Regions from separate parts of the Planomonospora algeriensis genome, predicted to be linked through region 2. Evidence: predicted binding sites of a transcription regulator. Region 2 holds the regulator's gene; each other region holds the start of a gene.
The links. Region 2 encodes HrcA, which represses chaperone genes, less so after heat shock. Its sites were predicted from a motif close to TTGGCACTCTCNNNNNGAGAGTGCCAA; they were not measured.
Positions count from the first base shown of each region.

Region 1: a site for HrcA is predicted at 1,930-1,956, ahead of ACWJ6R_RS20990 (FmdB family zinc ribbon protein). Genes of this name have one in related genera too.
Region 3: a site for HrcA is predicted at 3,620-3,646, ahead of groES (co-chaperone GroES). Genes of this name have one in related genera too.

Region 1 covers NZ_CDRNDK010000213.1:2,369-8,856, reverse strand. The annotation lists gene ACWJ6R_RS20995 (MFS transporter) at 1-1,573, shown strand, start outside; gene ACWJ6R_RS20990 (FmdB family zinc ribbon protein) at 1,599-1,901, opposite strand; gene ACWJ6R_RS20985 (potassium/proton antiporter) at 2,200-3,705, opposite strand; gene ACWJ6R_RS20980 (5-formyltetrahydrofolate cyclo-ligase) at 3,914-4,501, opposite strand; gene galU (UTP--glucose-1-phosphate uridylyltransferase GalU) at 4,526-5,425, shown strand; gene glp (molybdotransferase-like divisome protein Glp) at 5,464-6,488, shown strand, end outside.
Region 2 covers NZ_CDRNDK010000001.1:20,882-27,369, reverse strand. The annotation lists gene ACWJ6R_RS00115 (hypothetical protein) at 1-656, shown strand, start outside; gene ACWJ6R_RS00110 (16S rRNA (uracil(1498)-N(3))-methyltransferase) at 673-1,404, opposite strand; gene dnaJ (molecular chaperone DnaJ) at 1,401-2,546, opposite strand; gene hrcA (heat-inducible transcriptional repressor HrcA) at 2,559-3,572, opposite strand; gene ACWJ6R_RS00095 (hypothetical protein) at 3,761-4,498, shown strand; gene ACWJ6R_RS00090 (DUF3097 domain-containing protein) at 4,560-5,375, shown strand; gene ACWJ6R_RS00085 (DUF4870 domain-containing protein) at 5,594-6,013, shown strand; partial or broken gene hemW (radical SAM family heme chaperone HemW) at 6,029-6,488, opposite strand, start outside.
Region 3 covers NZ_CDRNDK010000006.1:9,705-16,192, forward strand. The annotation lists gene ACWJ6R_RS01360 (hypothetical protein) at 55-1,689, opposite strand; partial or broken gene ACWJ6R_RS01365 (class I SAM-dependent methyltransferase) at 1,881-3,048, opposite strand; gene groES (co-chaperone GroES) at 3,736-4,047, shown strand; gene groL (chaperonin GroEL) at 4,140-5,762, shown strand; gene ACWJ6R_RS01380 (sigma-70 family RNA polymerase sigma factor) at 6,136-6,488, shown strand, end outside.

The DNA.
Region 1 (6,488 bases), on a different contig from region 2:
CTTCGGTGCCGTCTTCGCCGTCTCCAGCGTCGCCGGGCCACTGCTCGGCGGGTTGTTCGTGGACCACCTGTCCTGGCACTGGGTCTTCTACGTCAACCTGCCGATCGGCCTGCTCGCGCTGGCGGTGGTGGCCTGGGCGCTGCCGGCGGGCGTGCGCTCCACCGGGCACGTCATCGACTACGGCGGCATCGTCTTCCTCGGCGGCGCCACCGCCTGCCTGGTGCTGGCGACCACGTGGGGAGGGAGCACCTACGCGTGGGGCAGCCCGGTCATCATCGGGCTGGGCGTCGCCGCGGCGGCGCTGGCGGTGCTCTGGTGGCTGGCCGAGCGGCGGGCCCCGGAGCCGGTGCTCCCGCTGCACCTGTTCAAGCTGCGGGTCTTCAACGTGGCGTCGCTGATCGGCTTCATCGTGGGCCTGGCGATGTTCGGCTCCCTCACCTACATGCCGCTCTTCCTCCAGGTCGTGCAGGGGGTCTCGCCCACGATGTCGGGCCTGCACCTGCTGCCGATGATGGGCGGCCTGCTCGTCGCCTCGATCGTCAGCGGCCAGGTCATCACGGCCACCGGGCGGTACAAGGTCTTCCCGATCGCCGGCACCGCGACCGCGGCGCTCGGCCTGTACCTGCTCTCCCGCATCCACCCCGGCATCGGGGCCCTGGAGCTGAGCGTCTACCTGCTCGTCCTGGGCGTCGGGATCGGCATGGTCATGCAGGTCCTGGTGATCGTGGTGCAGAACGCCGTGGGCTTCGAGGACCTGGGGACGGCGACCTCGGGCGCCACGTTCTTCCGCGCGATCGGCGGTTCGTTCGGTGTCGCGCTGGCCGGGTCGGTCTTCACCGCGCAGCTGGCCGACGACCTGGCCGCGCTCTCCCGGGCGGTACGGCTCCCGCCGGGCATCGAGAGCGCGGTCCAGCAGGATCCGACGGTCATCCGGCGGCTGCCCCCGCAGGTCGCGGGGGCCTTCCTGGAGGCGTACTCCGACGCGATCGCCCGGGTCTTCCTGTTCGGCGCCCCGGTGGCGCTGCTGGCCTTCGCGGTGGCCTGGCTCCTGCCCGAGCTGCCGCTGCGGGAGACCACCAAGGCGACCGACCCGGGCGAGGGCTACGGCGCCGTGCCGACCGAGCGGTCATCGCTCGACGAGGTGGAGAGAGGACTGTGGCGACTGGCGGACGAGGCCATGCGCCGCGACTACTACCGGCGGCTCGGCGACCTGGCGGGCCTGCGCGACCTGCCGTCCGGCTCGGTCTGGCTGATCGCCCGCCTGGGCACCCGGGGCCGGCAGGCGGGTGCGGACCTGGCGGAGCGGGCGGGCGTGACCATCGACAGGGGGCGGCCGTACGTCGCCCACCTGGTGGAGCGCGACCTGGTCCGCCGGGCGGCGGACGGATTCGGCCTGGAGCTGACCCCGGAGGGGGAGCGGGTGGCCGATCGCCTGGTCGCGGAGGCCAGGGAAGGGCTCACCCGGGTGATCCGGGACTGGGATCCGGAGGAGCACCCCGGGCTACGCGAACTGCTGGACCGGCTGCCCGGGGAGATGCTCGGCGCGATGACGGACCGCCCCGCGCCGCCTTGAGGCCGACCGCGCGCCCGTCCGTCCGTCAGGAGGCCGCGGCCGCGGGTGCGGCGGTTGCGGGCTTGGACTCCGTCGGCCCCGAGGAGGACGCGGAGGACGACGACGAGTTCGAGGAGCTCGACGTGGTGGAGCTCACCGTGCTCGAGCCGGACGACCGGCTGTCCGTCCGGTAGAAACCGGATCCCTTGAAGACGATGCCGACCGCAGAGAACACCTTGCGCAGCTCACCCTGGCAGCTCGGGCACACGGTGAGCGCGTCGTCCGAGAACTTCTGGACGATCTCGAACTGGTTGTCACAGGCGGTGCAGGCGTACTGGTAAGTGGGCACGCTCTCCTCCTCATTCGGTCCGCGCCGATTGGCACTCGACTGGCGCGACTGCTAATGGTACGGCGTCGACAAGCATAAACGCGAGCGGAGGATGTCACATTCCGGCGCACGCCTCACGGCCGGGGTCCCGCAACCGTCCCGCAACCCGGCCCGTGAGCCCCTCCGGCTCGGTTTGCGGGAGCCTTTCGGTCCGGCTTACGGGAGCCCTCCGGCTCGGTTTGCGGGAACCTTCCGGCTCGGCCTGCGGGGGCCTTTCGGTCCGGCTTTCGGGAGTCTCACGGTCCGGCGCCGCCGGAGGTCAGGCGCCGTGCTCGCCGAACCAGCCGGCCAGCTTGCCCCGGCGGCTGATCGCGCGGATCCGCTTCTCGACGACCTCCCGGCAGGCGGCGGTGGCCACCACGAGGAGCTGGTCGTCGGCCCTGATCCGGGTGGACTCCGACGGCACGAACGACCTGCCGTCCCGGACGACGAGCGTGACCTGGGCGTCGGACGGGAGCCGGAGCTCGAAGACCTCCACGCCGTGCAGCTTGGACGCCGGCGGCACCCTGATCTGCAGGAGGTCGGCGTTGAGCTCCTCCAGCGGGGCCGACTCCACCGCCAGGTCGCGGGCCTCCTCCGGTGCGGTGACCCCGAGCCTGCGCGCCACCCACGGCAGGGTGGGCCCCTGGAGCAGGGTGTAGACGACCACGATGACGAAGACCTCGTTGAACACGAGCTTGGCGGTGGCGTCGTCGATCGACGTGGCGGCCCAGGGGATGGTGGCCAGCACGATGGGCACCGCACCCCGGAGCCCGGCCCACGACAGGAACGCCTGCTCCCGCCAGTTCAGCCGGTCGACCCCGGTGACCCGCAGCAGGAAGGCGGAGATCATGATGGACAGCGGCCGGGCGACCGCGACCAGGATCAGTCCCGCGACCAGCCCGGGGACGAGCGCGTCCGGCATCTCCGAAGGGCTCGCCAGCATGCCGAGCATGACGAACAGGCCGATCTGGGCCAGCCAGGCGACGCCTTCGGCGAAGCCCCGGCTGGCCGCCCGGTGCGGCATCTGCGAGTTGCCCATGACCAGCGCCGCCAGGTAGACCGCGAGGAAGCCGCTGCCGTGCAGGGACGTGGCGCCGGCGTAGGCGACGAAGGCCAGCGCGAGCACCGCGATCGGGTACAGGCCGGCGGCCGGGAGCGCGACGCGGCGCAGCGCGTAGACGCCGATCGGGCCGACTGCGAGGCCGACGGCCGCGCCGACCACGAGCTCGAAGACGACTTCCAGCAGCGCGACGCCGAGGCTGGGCGAGGCGTTGGTGCTCAGCAGCACCACCGCGATGACGACGGGGGCGTCGTTGAACCCGGACTCGGCCTCCAGGATGCCCGACAGGCGCGGCGGCAGGGGCAGGCGGCGCAGGACGGAGAAGACCGCCGCGGCGTCGGTCGAGGCGAGGACCGCGCCGAGCAGGAGCGCGGTCCGCCAGTCCATGCCGAGCAGGAGGTGCGCCGGGAGCGCGACGACGGCGATGCTCACCGCGACGCCCGCGGTGGCCAGCACCACGGCGGTGGGGATGGAGCCCTTGACGTGGCTCCAGGTGGTCGTCAGACCTCCCTCGGCCAGGATGATCGCCAGCGCGATCAGGCCCATCTGCTGGGCGAGCCCGGTGTCCTCGAACTGCAGGCCGAACCCGGACTCACCGATGACCAGGCCGAACCCGAGGAAGATGAGCAGGCTGGGGAGGCCGCTGCGGTGGGCGACGCGCACCGCGACGATGGAGGTGATGACGATCCCCGCGCCGAGCAGCAGCTGGACGTTCATGTCCATGAGATGTCCATCGGCTGTCCGTCAGGATCCGTCGGGACGGTCGGCGCGTTCGTGCAACGGAGGGTTCGCTCCCTTGGTGGCGGGCCCCCGCGCGGAACCGCCGGGGCGTGTGCGTCGCCTGTCCCGGACGGGAAAAGCGGGGAACCGCTCCCTCTCCGGGAGCGAAGAGTCACCTGTCCCCTCCTCTCACTTCGGGGACCATTCTGTCCTATTCGACAGGTCTGCCTTCCCCCAGGCGGACGATGCCGCCGGGCAGCGCGGCGTGGCGGACCGGCCGGTCGTGCGGTTCGGCCGGGACGCCGTCGAGCAGCTCGCCGTCGTGGAGCAGCGCGACCGTCGGCACGTTCGGGCCCACCCGCGCCAGGGCCCGGTCGTAGGAGCCGCCGCCCTGGCCGAGCCGTACGCCGGTGGAGCGGTCGACCGCCAGCGCCGGGACGATCACCAGGGCCGCGGTCCTGATCGCGTCGACGCCGCGCCGTACGTCCACCGGCTCCATGATCCCGAAGCGGCCGGGGGTGAGGGTGTCGGGCCCGTCGTACACCGCCCAGTCGAGGTCCATGTCGTCGCGGAGCACCGGGAGCATCACAGTCGCGCCGTGCTTCCACAGCGCGAAGACCAGCCCGTGCGTCGCCGGTTCGGCCCCGGTCGACCAGTAGCACGCGACCAGCCCGGCCATCTGCACCCACGGCTGGTCCAGTAACGCCTCCCGGATCTGGACAGAGGCCGCATAACGCTCGTCCTCCGGGATAGAGGCACGCCGCTGCCGGATCAACGAGCGCAGCTTCAGCTTGTCCACAGGTCCCTCCACTAAGGTTTTGATATGGCCGACTTCGATCCCGTGACGAAAGCCGTCGTGCCGGCGGCGGGTCTGGGCACCCGCTTCCTGCCTGCGACCAAGGCGACGCCCAAGGAGATGCTGCCGATCGTCGACAAACCCGCGATCCAGTATGTCGTCGAGGAGGCCGTCTCCGCCGGGCTGCTCGACCTGCTCATGGTGACCGGCAAGAACAAGCGCTCGATCGAGGACCACTTCGACCGCGCCGTCGAGCTGGAGGAGGTCCTCGAGGCCAAGGGCGACGACGAGCGCCTCTCCCAGGTCCGCGAGCCCGCCGACCTGGCGACCCTGCACTACGTACGGCAGGGCGAGCCCAAGGGCCTGGGCCACGCGGTGCTCTGCGCCAAGCAGCACGTGGGCGAGAGCCCGTTCGCCTGCCTGCTCGGCGACGACCTGATCGATCCCCGCGACGAGCTGCTCAAGCGCATGATCGAGGTCCGCTCGACCTACGGCGGCAGTGTCATCGCGCTGATGGAGGTGCCGCGCGAGCAGGTCTCCCTGTACGGCTGCGCGGCCATCGAGGCCACCGCCGAGGACGACGTGGTCCGGGTGACCGACCTGGTGGAGAAGCCCCCGGCCGAGGAGGCGCCGTCCAACTGGGCCATCATCGGCCGCTACGTGATCGACCCGGCCGTCTTCGAGGTCCTGGAGAACACGCCGCCGGGCCGGGGCGGCGAGATCCAGCTCACCGACGCCCTGCGCACCCTGGCCGGACGCGGCGGCGAGGGTGGCGGGCCGGTCCACGGCGTGCTGTTCCGCGGCCGCCGCTACGACACCGGCAACAAGCTCGACTACCTGCGCACGGTCGTGCAGTTCGCCGCGGACCGCCCCGACCTCGCGCCGGAGTTCATGCCCTGGCTCAAGGAGTTCCTGGCCTCGCGATGACCCTTCCGACGAGCCCGCAGGCGGCCCACATGAGCCCGATGAGATCGGTCGACGAGCACCTCGGCGACATCCTGCGCACCGTGCGGGCGCTCGCCCCGCTGGAGCTGGAGTTGGAACGGGCGCTGGGCACGACCCTGGCCGAGGAGGTCACCTCCCCGGTCCCGCTGCCCCCCTTCGACAACTCCGCGATGGACGGCTACGCCGTACGGGCGGAGGACGTCGCCGACGTCCCGGCGACGCTGCCGGTGGTCGACGACGTCGCGGCCGGGGACGGCCGCCTGCACGCGCTGGGGCCGGCGATGGCGCTGCGGATCATGACCGGTGCGCCGCTGCCGGCCGGGGCCAACGCGGTGGTCCCGGTGGAGTGGACCGACGGCGGCACCGCCCGGGTCACGATCGACCGGCCCGTGCAGAAGGGCAACGCGATCCGCCTGGCCGGCGAGGACGTGCGCGCCGGGGACGTGGTCCTGCCCGCCGGGACCCGGATCGGCCCCGCCCAGCTCGGCATCCTGGCCGGAGTCGGCCGCCGGCGGGTGCTGGTACGGCCCCGCCCCCGGGTCGTGGTGATCTCCACCGGCGCGGAGCTGGCCGAACCGGGCACGGCCCTGGCCCCCGGCCAGATCTGGGAGTCCAACAGCTACACCCTGATCGCCGCGGTCCGGGAGGCCGGCGGGGAGGGCTACCGCGCCGGGATCGTCGGCGACGACGCGGCGGGGTTCGCCGAGCAGCTCGACGCCCAGCTGGTCAGGGCCGACGTGGTGATCACCAGCGGCGGGGTCTCGATGGGCGCGTACGAACCGGTCAAGGAGGCCCTCGGGCCGCTGGGCACCGTACGCTTCGAGCGCGTCGCCATGCAGCCGGGCATGCCCCAGGGGTTCGGCGTGGTGGGCGACGATCAGGTGCCCATCTTCGCGCTGCCCGGCAACCCGGTCTCCTCCTTCGTGTCGTTCATGCTGTTCGTCCGCCCGGCGCTGCGGAAGATGCAGGGCCTGCCCGTGGGCCCCGCCGAGACGGTGACGGCCGTGACCGCGGCGCCGCTCCGCTCGCCCGCGGGCAAGCGCTC
Region 2 (6,488 bases):
CCGACTCCCCCGACGAGTACGGCGAGCTGCTCCGCCGTGCCCTCAGCGCGGAGGCGGACTCGGTCGTTCCCTCCCCGGACGGACTGGAGATCATCCGCGCTCGCATCGAACGACGCGGGCTCCGGCGGCTGACCTGGTGGCGCGCCGGAGCCTCGGTCGCGGGGGCCGTGCTCGTCGCGGCCTCCGTCGTCATGGTGGTCCCCGGCCTGCGGGAGCAGGTGGCCCAGGTCACCTTCTCCGGAGAGGTCAAGCCCGTCGCTCCGACCCACACCGACCTGTCCGGGACCTCCCGGCCGCTGCCGTCGAAGAGCGGGCAGGCCCCGCCCGCCGTCACCAGGTCCGACGCGCCGCCCCCGCCCGCTCCCGAGGAGAGCAGGCGGACGACTCCGAGCGCGCCTCCGCAGCCGAGCGCGGAGCCGACCCGGGAGTCCACGCCCGCTCCCACCCCCACCTGCCCGACGGCGACCGCCGAGGCGGTCCCGGCGGAGCCTCCGGCGGAGTGCGAGGAGGCGGCGACGCCGGTCCCGACGCCTTCGGAGTCCGCGACGCCCTCGGAGAGCCCCTGCCCCGCAGGCGGCTGCCAGCAGGTGGAGGAGCCCCGGCCGGAGCCGCCGCTCCCGTCGGAGCAGGTCACACCGACCCCCATCGGGGGTTAGGCCGGACGGACCGGGGTCACCAGCGGCCGGCGCGGGACTGGAGCACCGCCGCGGCGGCGACCCCGGCGGTCGAGGTCCGCAGGACCGTCGGCCCGAGCAGTGCCGTCGCGGCCCCCGCGGCCCGGAAGGCGGAGAGCTCCTCGTCGGCGATCCCGCCCTCGGGCCCGACCACCACGACGATGTCGCCGTCGGCCGGTGCCTCCAGCGCCGAGAGCCGCGCCTCGGCCTCCTCGTGCAGCACGATCCCCAGCGCCGCGGCCGACAGCAGCGCGGCCACCTCGGCCGTGCCCGCCGGCGCGGTCACCTCGGGCAGCCGGAAGCGGCGCGACTGCTTGCCCGCCTCCCGCGCGGTGGAGCGCCACCGCGCCAGGGACTTGGCCTCCCGCTCGCCCTTCCACCGGGTGACGCAGCGCAGCGCGGCCCAGGGCACGATGACGTCGACCCCCGCCTCCGTCATCATCTCCACGGCCAGCTCGCCGCGCTCGCCCTTGGGCAGTCCCTGGACCACGACCAGGCGCGGCCGGGGCTCGGGCACCTCGTAGCGGCGCAGCACCTCCACCCGGAGGGAGTCCTTGCCCGAGGCCAGGACCACGCACTCGGCCACGGCGCCGGCCCCGTCGGTCAGGTCGAGCCGCTCGCCCTCCCGCAGCCGCCGTACGGCCGCGGCGTGGCGTCCCTCCGGCCCGCCGAACGTGAACTCGGGCAGGGCCAGGTCCGCGGGGTCCGCCAGGAAGACGGGAGCGGTCATCGGCCGTTGAACGCGTCCCGCAGGCGCGAGAAGAAGCCCTGCTGGCCGGGGGCGAACTTGCCGGGGGGCCGCTCCTCGCCGCGGAGCCGGGCCAGTTCCTTCAGCAGTTCCTCCTGGGCCGGGTCGAGGCGGGACGGCGTCTCCACGTTCACGTGGATCAGCAGGTCGCCGCGGCCGGTCTCGTTGAGGCGCTGGACGCCCCTGCCGTACAGGGAGATGGTCTGCCCGGACTGGGTCCCGGGCCGCACGTCGATCTCCTCGGCGCCGTCGAGGGTCTCCACGGTCAGGATCGTGCCGAGCGCGGCCGCCGTCATCGGGATCTGCACGGTGCAGTGCAGGTCGTCGCCGCGCCGTTCGAAGATCTCGTGCGGGCGCTCGACGATCTCCAGGAACAGGTCGCCGGGCGGGCCGCCGCCGGGACCGATCTCGCCCTCGCCGGCGAGCTGGATGTGGGTGCCGTCCTCCACTCCGGCCGGGATGCGGACCTTGATGGTGCGCCGGGTGCGGACCCTGCCGTCGCCGGAGCACTCCTGGCAGGGGTGGCGGATGATCGAGCCGAACCCGCCGCACTGGGGGCAGGGGCGGGAGGTCATGACCTGGCCCAGGAAGGAGCGGGTGACCTGGGACACCTCTCCCCGGCCGTTGCACATGTCGCAGGTGTCGGGGTGGGTGCCGGCCGCGGCCCCGGAGCCGGTGCAGACCTCGCAGAGCACGGCGGTGTCGACGGTCAGCTCGCGGGTGGTGCCGAAGGCCGACTCGCTCAGGTCGAGCTCGACCCGGATGGTGGCGTTGCGCCCCCGGCGGGCCCGGGAGCGGGGGCCGCGTCCGCCGCCCCCGGCGGCCGTGCCGAAGAAGGCGTCCATGATGTCGCTGAACGGGAAGCCCGCGCCGAAGCCGCCGGCACCCGCGCCTCCGCCGGCCCCGCCGAACGGGTCGCCGCCCAGGTCGTACATCTGCCGTTTGCCCGGGTCTGACAGCACCTCGTAGGCCTGGGTGATCTCCTTGAACCGCTCCTGGGTCGCGGGATCGGGGTTCACGTCAGGGTGCAGCTCACGGGCCAGCCTGCGGTAAGCCTTCTTGATCTCTTCCGCACTGGCGTCACGGCGCACCCCGAGGGTGCCGTAGTAGTCACTCTTAGCCACTTAGTCGACCTCTTAGGATGCAGCCAGGATCTGGCTGACGTAGCGTGCCACCGCGCGCACCGCGCCCATCGTGACCGGGTAGTCCATTCGTGTCGGTCCCAGCACACCGAGCCGGGCCAGTTGCTTGTCCCCCGAACCGTATCCGGCGGCGACGATCGACGTCCCCTGCAGTCCGGTGTAGGGGTTCTCCGAACCGATCCGCACGGTCAGTGTGGACGGGTCGGAGGTCTCGCCGAGCAGGCGCATCAGCACGACCTGCTCCTCCAGCGCCTCCAGCACGTCGCGCAGGCCGACGGTGAAGTCGGCCCCCGCGAGGTTGGCGGCCCCCGCAAAGACGATCTTCTCCTCCTGGCGCTCCACCAGGGACTCCAGGAGCACCGACAGGACCGTGGCCGCCAGCGGCCGGTCCTCGGCCGGCAGCCGCTCGGGCAGGTCGGCGACCTTGTCCGGGACGCTGGTGAGCCCGCAGCCGTCCAGGCAGGCGTTGAGCACGGCGCGCAGGTGCGCGACCCGGCCCTCGTCCACCACGTCGGGCAGTTCGACCACGCGCTGCTCGACCCGGCCGGTGTTGGTGATGAGCACGAACATCAGGCGGCGCTCGCTCAGCGGGACCAGTTCGACGTGCCGGACCGTGGAGCTGGTCAGCGACGGGTACTGCACCACGGCGACCTGCCGGGTGAGCTGCGCCAGCAGCCGCACGGTGCGCGTCACCACGTCGTCGATGTCCACCGCGCCCGCCAGGAACGTCTCGATGGCCCGGCGCTCGGCCCCCGACAGCGGCTTGACCTGGGAGAGCCGGTCGACGAACAGCCGGTAGCCCTTGTCCGTGGGCACCCGCCCGGCGCTGGTGTGCGGCTGGGCGATGTAGCCCTGCTCCTCCAGCACCGCCATGTCGTTGCGGATCGTCGCGGGCGACACCCCCAGGTTGTGCCGCTCGACCAGAGCCTTGGAGCCCACCGGTTCGTTGGTGGACACGAAGTCCTCGACGATGGCGCGAAGCACCGCGAGCTTGCGGTCATCGACCAACGTGCTCACCTCCCTGCCTGCACCCTGCGCGCCCGAACGGGGAACACCGGATCTGGCACTCGGTGTTCCCGAGTGCCAGTGTACGGCTCCCGCCCGCAGGGTGGGATGACGCGGTCCGCAACCGGGGTCCGCATGGTCGTCAAGTCAACTGCTATTCGGATACAAGCGACAACCTCCACACTTGTCTTATGTCCCACGATTTCGGAAACCCCTCCGGTGGTTTCGTCCCCCCTTCCGGCACCCCCCAGAACCCCGCGCAGCACCCCGCCGCCCAGCCGTACGGCGGCGCCCCCTCCTACGGCTACGCCCCGCCCGGCTACGGCGCCCCGCAGGCACCGCCCCCGAAGGCGAAGGCGGGACCGAGCGTCGGCTGGATCGTCGGCGCCTGGCTGCTCGCGGTGGTCTCCGTGATCGCCGGCATCGCGATCTCCGTCGGCGGCATCCTCAGCTTCGCCAACGACGCCGCGCCCCCGGCCTCCTACGGACCGGGCGAGGTCTTCACCGTCGAGCTGGACCCGGCCGAGAGCCCCGCCCTCTACGTCTCCGCGGCCCAGGGGACCAAGTTCCAGTGCGGTTTCCAGGAGGGGACCCAGGGCCGGCTGGAGAACTCGCTCGTGCAGACGACCGTCACCGGCAGCGACGGGATCCCCTGGGAGCTGGCCTTCCGGATCGGCGTCGACCAGGCGGGCGAGTACAAGCTCGCCTGCTCCGTCGAGGACGGGGGCCAGGCCCGCTTCGGCGTGGGCCGCGAACTGGCCGCCGACGCCCTCGTGGGCGGCGTCGTGGCCCTGTTCCTGATCCCGGGCCTCGGCGTCCTGCTCGCCATCGTCGTGACCATCGTGGTGCTGGTGAAGCGGAGCCGCGCCCGCAAGCTCGCGGCCGCCCCGGCCCCCGTGTGGGGACCGACCGGCCCCTACCGCGGGTGATCGCGGCCCCGCCCCGTCCGCTGCTAGCGTCCCATGCGTCGACACGGACGCAGGAGGGGCGATGTACGAGCGCGACGTGCTGGCGGGCGACTGGCGGCGGCCGGGCAGGGGGACGATCCCGCAGGTCCCGGCGGAGCCCGACCTCGTCGTGGAGGACGCCGAGGGCGGCTTCTGCGGCGCGGTGGTCGCCTGCGACAAGGAGGCCGTCACGCTGGAGGACCGGTTCGGGCGGCGGCGGGTGTTCCCGCTGGAGCCCGCCGCGTTCCTGCTGGAGGGCCGGGTCGTCACCCTGGTGCGGCCCGTCTCCGCTCCGAAGGCCCCCCGGCGCAGCGCCTCCGGCTCCATCGCGGTGGAGGGGCTGCGCGCCCGCGTCGCCCGGGAGAGCCGGATCTACGTCGAGGGCGTGCACGACGCCGCGCTCGTCGAGCGGGTCTGGGGCCACGACCTGCGGGTCGAGGGCGTGGTCGTGGAGTACCTCGAGGGCGTCGACCACCTGCCCGCGATCGTCGAGGAGTTCTCGCCCGGCCCGGGCCGCCGGCTGGGCGTGCTCGTCGACCACCTGGTCGCCGGGTCGAAGGAGAGCCGGATCGCCGAGCGGGTCGCCTCCCCGCACGTGCTGGTCGTCGGCCACCCCTTCGTGGACGTCTGGCAAGCGGTCAAGCCGTCGGCGCTCGGCATCCCCGCCTGGCCGTCCGTGCCCCGCGGCCTGCCGTGGAAGGAGGGCGTCGTCGCCGCCCTGGGCTGGAACCTGGAACCCGGTGACGCCTGGCGCCGGATCCTCGGGGCGGTCGGGACATATGCTGACCTCGAGCCGGAGCTGCTCGGCCCGGTCGAGGAGCTGATCGACTTCGTGACGGCCCCCGACGAGGCCGGCTGATCCCGAAGACCCACCAGGAGGGTCCATGAGCGAGAACCCCGGCGAGCCCCGCTACGGGGCCGAAGGAGACGACCGCACCCGGCCCGGTGAGGGATACGGCCACCAGCCGCCTCCCGCCTCGCCGTACGGCCACGGCGCCCACGGCGGCGGCCACCCCGGACCCCAGCCCCCGCCCTACGACCCGTACGGCCAGGCGGCACCCGGCCCTTACGGTTCCCATGACCCCTACGCCCGGCCCGCGCCCGGCTCCCCCCGAACCGTACGGGCCGTACGACCCGTACGGCCGCTACGGGCAGTACGGGTCGTACGGCCCGCGTCCCGGCACCGACGACACCACCCTGGCCATGGTCTCCCACCTGCTGGGCCTGCTCACCGGATTCCTCGGCCCCCTGGTGATGTACCTGGTCAAGCGGGACGAGTCCCCCTACGTGCGGGACCAGGCCGCCGAGGCGCTGAACTTCCAGCTCACCCTGATGGTCGCCTACGTCGTCGCCTGGGTGCTGGTGTTCGCGTTCATCGGCATCCTGCTGCTGCCCCTGATCTGGATCGGATCGGTCGTCTTCATGGTCCTGGCCGCCGTGTCCGCCAACCGCGGGGAGAGCTACCGCTACCCGATGTCCATCCGCTTCGTCAGCTGACGGACCGCCCGCGGATCAGCCGACCAGATCGCGCACCAGCGCGTCGGCCAGCAGGCGGCCGCGGAGCGTCAGCACCGCGCGGCCCCGCTTGAACGGCTCGGTCTCCAGCAGGCCGCCGCCCAGCGCCCTGGCCACCACGACGGGGCGGTCGATCTCCGCCAGCGGGAAGCCGTCGGCCAGCCGCAGCTCCAGCATCAGCCGCTCCACCGCGCGGTCCTCCGGCGCCAGCACCTCCCGCGCGTGCGCGGGCGAGACCCCCGAGGCCAGCCGTCCGGCGTAGGCCGCCGGGTGCTTGACGTTCCACCACCGGGTGCCGCCGACGTGGCTGTGCGCGCCGGGGCCGACGCCCCACCAGTCGCCGCCGGTCCAGTAGAGCAGGTTGTGGCGGCAGCGCGCCTGCGGCGAGGTCGCCCAGTTCGACACCTCGTACCAGCCGAACCCCGCCCCGGTGAGCATCTCCTCGGCGATGAGGTAG
Region 3 (6,488 bases), on a different contig from region 2:
GAAGGGCCCCGGTCCTCCGGTGGGAGGATCGGGGCCCGGGGCCGTGCTCGGACGTCAGTCCTTCGTGCGGGTGGGCCGCAGGAGAGCCTCGGCCAGGGCGAGCATGGTCTCCTCCAGCGCGCCGAGGCGGCGGGTGAGGTCGGTGCGGACCGGGTCCACGATCTCGCCGAGGGCCTCGGCGAGCTGCTCGCGGTCGGGCTGGGCGCGGAGCATGTCGGCCAGCGGGGCGAGAGCGGCCTCGGCCTGGGCCAGCCGCTCGTCCAGGGTGTCGAAGCGCTGCTCCTGCCCGTCGGCCTGGGCGGAGATGAGCTCGCCGACACGCTTGTGGACCTCGCCGAGGTTGAGGGTGGCGGGGAGCTGGCTGACCCGCTGGTTGACGGCCTCGACGTGGTCGTCGACGGCCTCCAGCTGCTCACCGGCCTTCTCCGCGCGGCTGTCCAGCGCGCACAGGCGGGCGTCGACGACGTCGATCCGGCTCGTGACGCGGCCCTCGATCTCGTCGAGGCGCTCGTCCAGCGTGTCCAGACGGCCGTCGTGGCGGGTGCCGACCTCGCCGATCCGGGTGTCCACCGAGGCGATGCGGGTGCCGACCTCGCCGATGCGGGTGTCCACCGAGGCGATGCGGGAGTCCACGCCGCTCAGGCGGGTCTCCACGCCGCTCATCCGGCCGTCGATGTCGGCCAGGCAGCCGTCCGCGGTCTCCAGGCGGGCGTCCACCGAGGCCAGGTGGCCGTCCACCGAGGCCAGGTGGCCGTCCGCCGAGGCCAGGCGGCCGTCCAGGGAGACCAGGCGGCCGTCCACCGCCGCCAGGTGGTCGCCGATCCCGGCCAGGCGGTCGTCGGCGGTCTCCAGGCGGCCGTCCACCGAGACCAGGCGGGTGTCGACCCGGTCGATGCGGCTCTCGACGCCGTCCACCCGGTCGTCCACCCGGACCACCGCCTGCTCGACCTGCCCGCTCACCTGCCCGATCGCGTCGAGGAGGCGGCCGACGGCGGTGTCCACGGACTCCCGTACCCCCGCCGCGAGCTCGGCCAGGCCGCTCTCCACGCGCTTCTCCACGCGCTCGGTGCGCTGGGAGAGCTCGGTGAGCGACTTGTCCAGGCGGGTGAACCGGCCGGCCGCAGCCTCCATGTTCTCCTGGAACTGGCCGAGGCGCCTGGCGAACTCGTCCATCCGGCCGTCGACGCCCTTGGTGCCGTCGAGGATCGACTGGAGCCGGATGAGCGCCTCGTCCATGTTCTCGCCGACCGTGCCGAGGTCGGCCCAGAGGCTCGGCAGCTCCTCGACGGGGGTGACCCGGTCCCCGACGGTGTCGATGCGCTGGCTCACGGAATCGATCCGCTGCCCCACCGAGCCGACGCGCTCGCCGACGGCGTCGACGTGGTCGCGGACCGCCTCGACGTGCTGGGCGAGGCCCTCCGCCCAGGTCGGAGGCCGTACGGCGATGTCGTCCAGGCGGCCGTGGACGGACTCCAGCGTGCCGTTCAGCCCGCCGAGCTCGCGTTCCCTGACCTCGCGCAGCAGCCACTCCATGCCTTCGAGCCGCTGGCGGATCTCGTCCAGCACCGCGCCCTGCGTGCGCTGCTCGTAGACGTGGTCCTGGGCGGCGCGGGCGAGGAGCTCCCGCATCCGGTCGGAGATGGCGGTCTGGCCGCCGGCCTGCAGCAGGGTCTGATTGGAGTGATCCACCGAAAAGCTCCTTCACTCGCCGACGGCCAGCCGCGCGGTGGGATTGGTCCGGCTGTTGTTAAACGCGGTCGAACCGCTGACGGGAACGACTCCCGGGGCGCAACGATAGCGTCTGGATCAAGGTTTTTCGAATCCGGCTTTAAAAGATCGCGATTGTCGACGGATTTCCCGGATTTACGGTTCCGGGCAGATCAGCACGGGTCACAAACAAGGACAAAAGGTCTGTCGATGACTCGGGTGAGAATAACTGTTGTGAATTTCTTTCCGGAAAGGCGGAGGTCTTTCCGGAGCCGCTCGACGTCGACCGCGGATCCGCGTTTCTTGATCGTCACGTTCCCGACGCCGCGGTCCCGGAGCACCGCCCGCAGCCGCTTGAGCGAGAACGGCAGCACCTCGTGCACCTCGTAACGGGACGCCCACGGGGTCTCCGCGAGGGCGTCGGAGGTGATGTAGGCGATGTGCGGGTCGATCAGCCGCCCGCCCACCAGCGCGGCGACCTCCGCGACGAGGTGGGACCGGATCGCCGCGCCGTCCGGCTCGTAGACGTAGCGGCCGATGGGGCCGACCTCCGCCGGGCCGAGGCCGGCATCGGGCGTCATCGTCAGGCCGGACGGCAGCATCGTGGCCCGCCGCTCCACCTCGCCGGCCAGCGCGCCCGCCCAGATCACGGCCTCCTTGACCTCGCCCCGGTGGGAGACCCACTCCGCCTCGGCCCCGGCGGGGATGAACTCGTACGGGATGCCGGGGGCGACCTTCAGGCAGGCCGCCCGCGCCGCGGCGACCATCGCCAGCACCTCGGGCCAGGCCGGGGAGTAGGCCAGGGGGTCGAAGGTCCTGCCGCGCGCCGTACGGCGGGCGGGGTCGGCGAACAGCACGTCGAAGGCGGCCGGGTCGACCGTGCCGGCGCCGGCCGCGCGGACCGTGACGCGCTCGCTGAACCCCAGGGCTTCGGCGTTGGCGCGGGCGACGGCGGGCGGTGAGCGGGTCGGCGTCCACCGCCTCCACCGTGCAGCCCGCCCTGGCCAGGGCGAGCAGGTCGCCGCCGATGCCGCAGCAGACGTCGGCGACCCGGGAGCCCGCGGGGATCCGCCGGGCGCGGTGGTCGGCGACCTCGCGGCGGGTGGCCTGCTCCAGGCCGTGGGGGGTGAAGTACATCAGGTCGGCGTCGGCGCCGAACTTCTCCCGCGCCCGCCGCCTGAGCACGGTCTGGCCGAGCGCCGCCGAGGTGAGATCGGCGTCGTAGGTCTTCCTGAGCCGGGTCACGGCCGCCACGGGGTCGTCCCCGGCGAGTTCGGCCGCGGCCCCCAGGGCCTCCTGGCCGCGCGGCGTCAGCAGCTCACGGAATGCGTCAAGGTCCACGCCGCCCGACGCTACCGCCTGGGGAGACCGCCGGGCCTCCGCTCAGTCGGGCAGCTCGGCGAGGTCGATGTCGACCGGGCGTCGCCGACCCGAGTTCGAGGCCGGTCGATCCCCGCGGTGCCCCTGGAATTCGCGCAGGCGGCCTCGGCGGATCCCGGTCTTTCGTCTTGTCGAATCTTTGCCGTTCCGAAGGAAGGCGTGGAGGCCGTGCGGTCCGAGGCCGGCGGTCGCGGAGATATCCGTGTGGGACCGTACGTGAATTGATGGCCGATGTTTGCGTGTGCTTTATATGTGTGAACCGGCTGTCCGGTGATTGTGGCGGCGGATGTGGAGGAGGTGTTTTCCGTCCGCGTTTCTCGCGGGGCGCCCGCCCGGTGGCGGGAGGGTGCGGTCCCCGGATGCGCGGCGGCGGCCGCCCGCGAAGCGGGGAGGGGAGAGGCGGACCGGAGAAGGCGGGGCTGTGGGTCGCGGGGCGGGACCGGGAGAGGTGGAGAGAGTGGCTGCGTTCGCCCGAAGCGCAGACGGGGCGGTTCGTGTTGACTGTCAAGGCCTCCTTGCATACTGTTCCGTATTGGCACTCTCCCCTTGAGAGTGCCAATCCATGCGACGAGGTCAGGTCTGGCACCCGCGACGGCAGACCGCTGGTCGCCTCTTCTAGATCATTCACATCTGAAGGGGAGGTCCGACGTGACGACCGCCACCAAGGTTCCCGTTAAGCCGCTCGGCGACCGCATCGTGGTCCAGCCGCTCGAGGCGGAGCAGACCACCGCTTCCGGTCTGGTCATCCCGGACACCGCCAAGGAGAAGCCGCAGGAGGGCAAGGTCCTCGCGGTGGGTCCGGGCAACTGGGACGACGAGGGCAGCAAGCGCATCCCGCTCGACGTGAGCGAGGGCGACATCGTCCTCTACAGCAAGTACGGCGGCACCGAGGTGAAGTACGGCGGCGAGGAGTACCTCGTGCTCTCCGCCCGTGACGTGCTCGCGATCATCGAGAAGTAGTTCACGCTTCACCGGAGATGACGTATCGAGCCCCGGGCCGCTGCTTGCGCCCGGGGCTTTGATGCGCCGACGTGCTTTCAGAGAGGACTGTCATGCCGAAGATCCTGTCTTTCGAGGAGGACGCGCGCCGCGCTCTCGAGCGTGGTGTCAACGCCCTGGCGGACGCCGTCAAGGTGACCCTCGGCCCGCGTGGCCGCAACGTGGTCATCGACAAGAAGTTCGGTGCGCCGACCATCACCAACGACGGTGTCACCATCGCGCGTGAGGTCGAGCTGGAGGGGCCGTACGAGAACCTCGGCGCCCAGCTGGCCAAGGAGGTCGCCACCAAGACCAACGACATCGCCGGCGACGGCACGACCACCGCGACCGTCCTCGCCCAGGCGATGGTCCGCGAGGGTCTGCGCAACGTCGCCGCCGGGGCCCAGCCGCTCTCCCTCAAGCGCGGCATCGACCTCGCGGCCCGGACCGTCAGCGACAAGCTGATCGAGTCCGCCCGCCCGGTCGCGGACAAGAAGGAGATCGCGCACGTCGCGACGATCTCCGCGCAGGACGCCAAGATCGGCGAGCTGATCGCCGAGGCGTTCGACAAGGTGGGCAAGGACGGTGTCATCACCGTCGAGGAGTCCAACTCCATGGGCATGGAGCTGGAGTTCACCGAGGGTCTCCAGTTCGACAAGGGCTACCTGTCGCCCTACATGGTGACCGACCAGGAGCGGATGGAAGCGGTCCTGGAGGACCCCTTCATCCTGATCCACCAGGCCAAGATCACCTCCGTCGCGGACTTCCTGCCGCTGCTGGAGAAGGTCGCCCAGACGAAGAAGCCGCTGCTCGTCATCTCCGAGGACGTCGAGGGCGAGGCCCTCGCGGTCCTGGTGACGAACAAGATCCGCGGCACCTTCACCTCCGTCGCCGTCAAGGCGCCGGGCTTCGGCGACCGCCGCAAGGCGATGCTGCAGGACATGGCCATCCTCACCGGCGGCCAGGTCGTCAGCGAGGAGGTCGGCCTCAAGCTGGAGCACGTCGGCACCGAGGTGCTCGGCACCGCCCGCCGCGTCGTGATCACCAAGGACAACACCACGGTCGTGGACGGCGCCGGTGACGCGCAGGCGATCGCGGACCGCGTCAAGGAGATCAAGCTCGCCATCGAGCAGTCCGACTCCGACTGGGACCGCGAGAAGCTCCAGGAGCGCCTCGCGAAGCTCTCCGGCGGCGTCTGCGTGCTGAAGGTCGGCGCGGCCACCGAGGTGGAGCTCAAGGAGAAGAAGCACCGCCTTGAGGACGCCATCTCCGCGACGCGCGCCGCGATCGAGGAGGGCATCGTCTCCGGCGGCGGCTCCGCGCTCGTGCACGTCGCCAAGGTCCTCGGCGACCTGGACCTCACCGGCGACGAGGCGACCGGTGTCGCGGTGGTCCGCAAGGCGCTCGTCGAGCCGGCCCGCTGGATCGCCGAGAACGCCGGCCTCGAGGGCTACGTCGTGACCTCCAAGGTCACCGAGCTGCCCGTCGGCCACGGCCTCAACGCCGCCACCGGCGAGTACGGCGACCTGATCGCCCAGGGTGTCATCGACCCGGTCAAGGTCACCCGCTCGGCCGTCCAGAACGCGGCCTCCATCGCCGGCATGCTGCTGACGACCGAGGCCCTCGTGGTGGACAAGCCCGAGGAGGAGGCCCCCGCCGCCGGCGGTCACGGCCACGGTCACGGCCACGGCCACTGACCTCCGTCAGGACCCGGTACGGCCCGCACCCTCCCGAGGGTGCGGGCCGTACGCTTTCCGGGGAAATCCGAAAGCGTGGCAAAGCATCTGACGCCGCCGGTGTTACGGCTTGCGGGCTATATAACGAATAGCCGACATATTTCGCAATCAACTGAAATTTCCGGCGGTGGGAAAAATCTCAGTGTAGCCGATTGATTACGGTTCGCTGTCGCCGCCTCAATGTGACCAATCCGTAGCCGTTTGCCATGACGACAGGTCCGATCAGTGCGGGCATCATGCCTACGTGACCGAGGGATGCGTCGCCGACGCCAAGAGTGGGGTAAGGCTTGCGACGAGGTCTGACGGGGTCGTCCACAAAGACGATCTCAAGGATCTGACGAGCCTCGCCGTTCAGGGGGATCGCAGTGCGATCGAATCCTTGCTCGCGCAGTTGCGCCCGATGGTGGTGCGCTATTGCCGCGCCCGCCTCGGCCGGGTTTCCGGCCAATATCACATTGCGGACGACGTGGCCCAGGAAGTGTGCATCGCCGTCCTGTCCGCGCTGCCCCGGTACCGGGACATGGGGCGCCCGTTCGCGTCCTTCGTCTTCGGCATCGCCTCCCACAAGGTGGCCGACGCGCTGCGCAGCTCGGTGCGCTCGGCGGTGCCGACCCAGGACCTCCCCGACGGGCCCGACGAGGGTCCGGGCCCGGAGGAGACCGTGGTGCGCTACATCGAGGCCGAGCA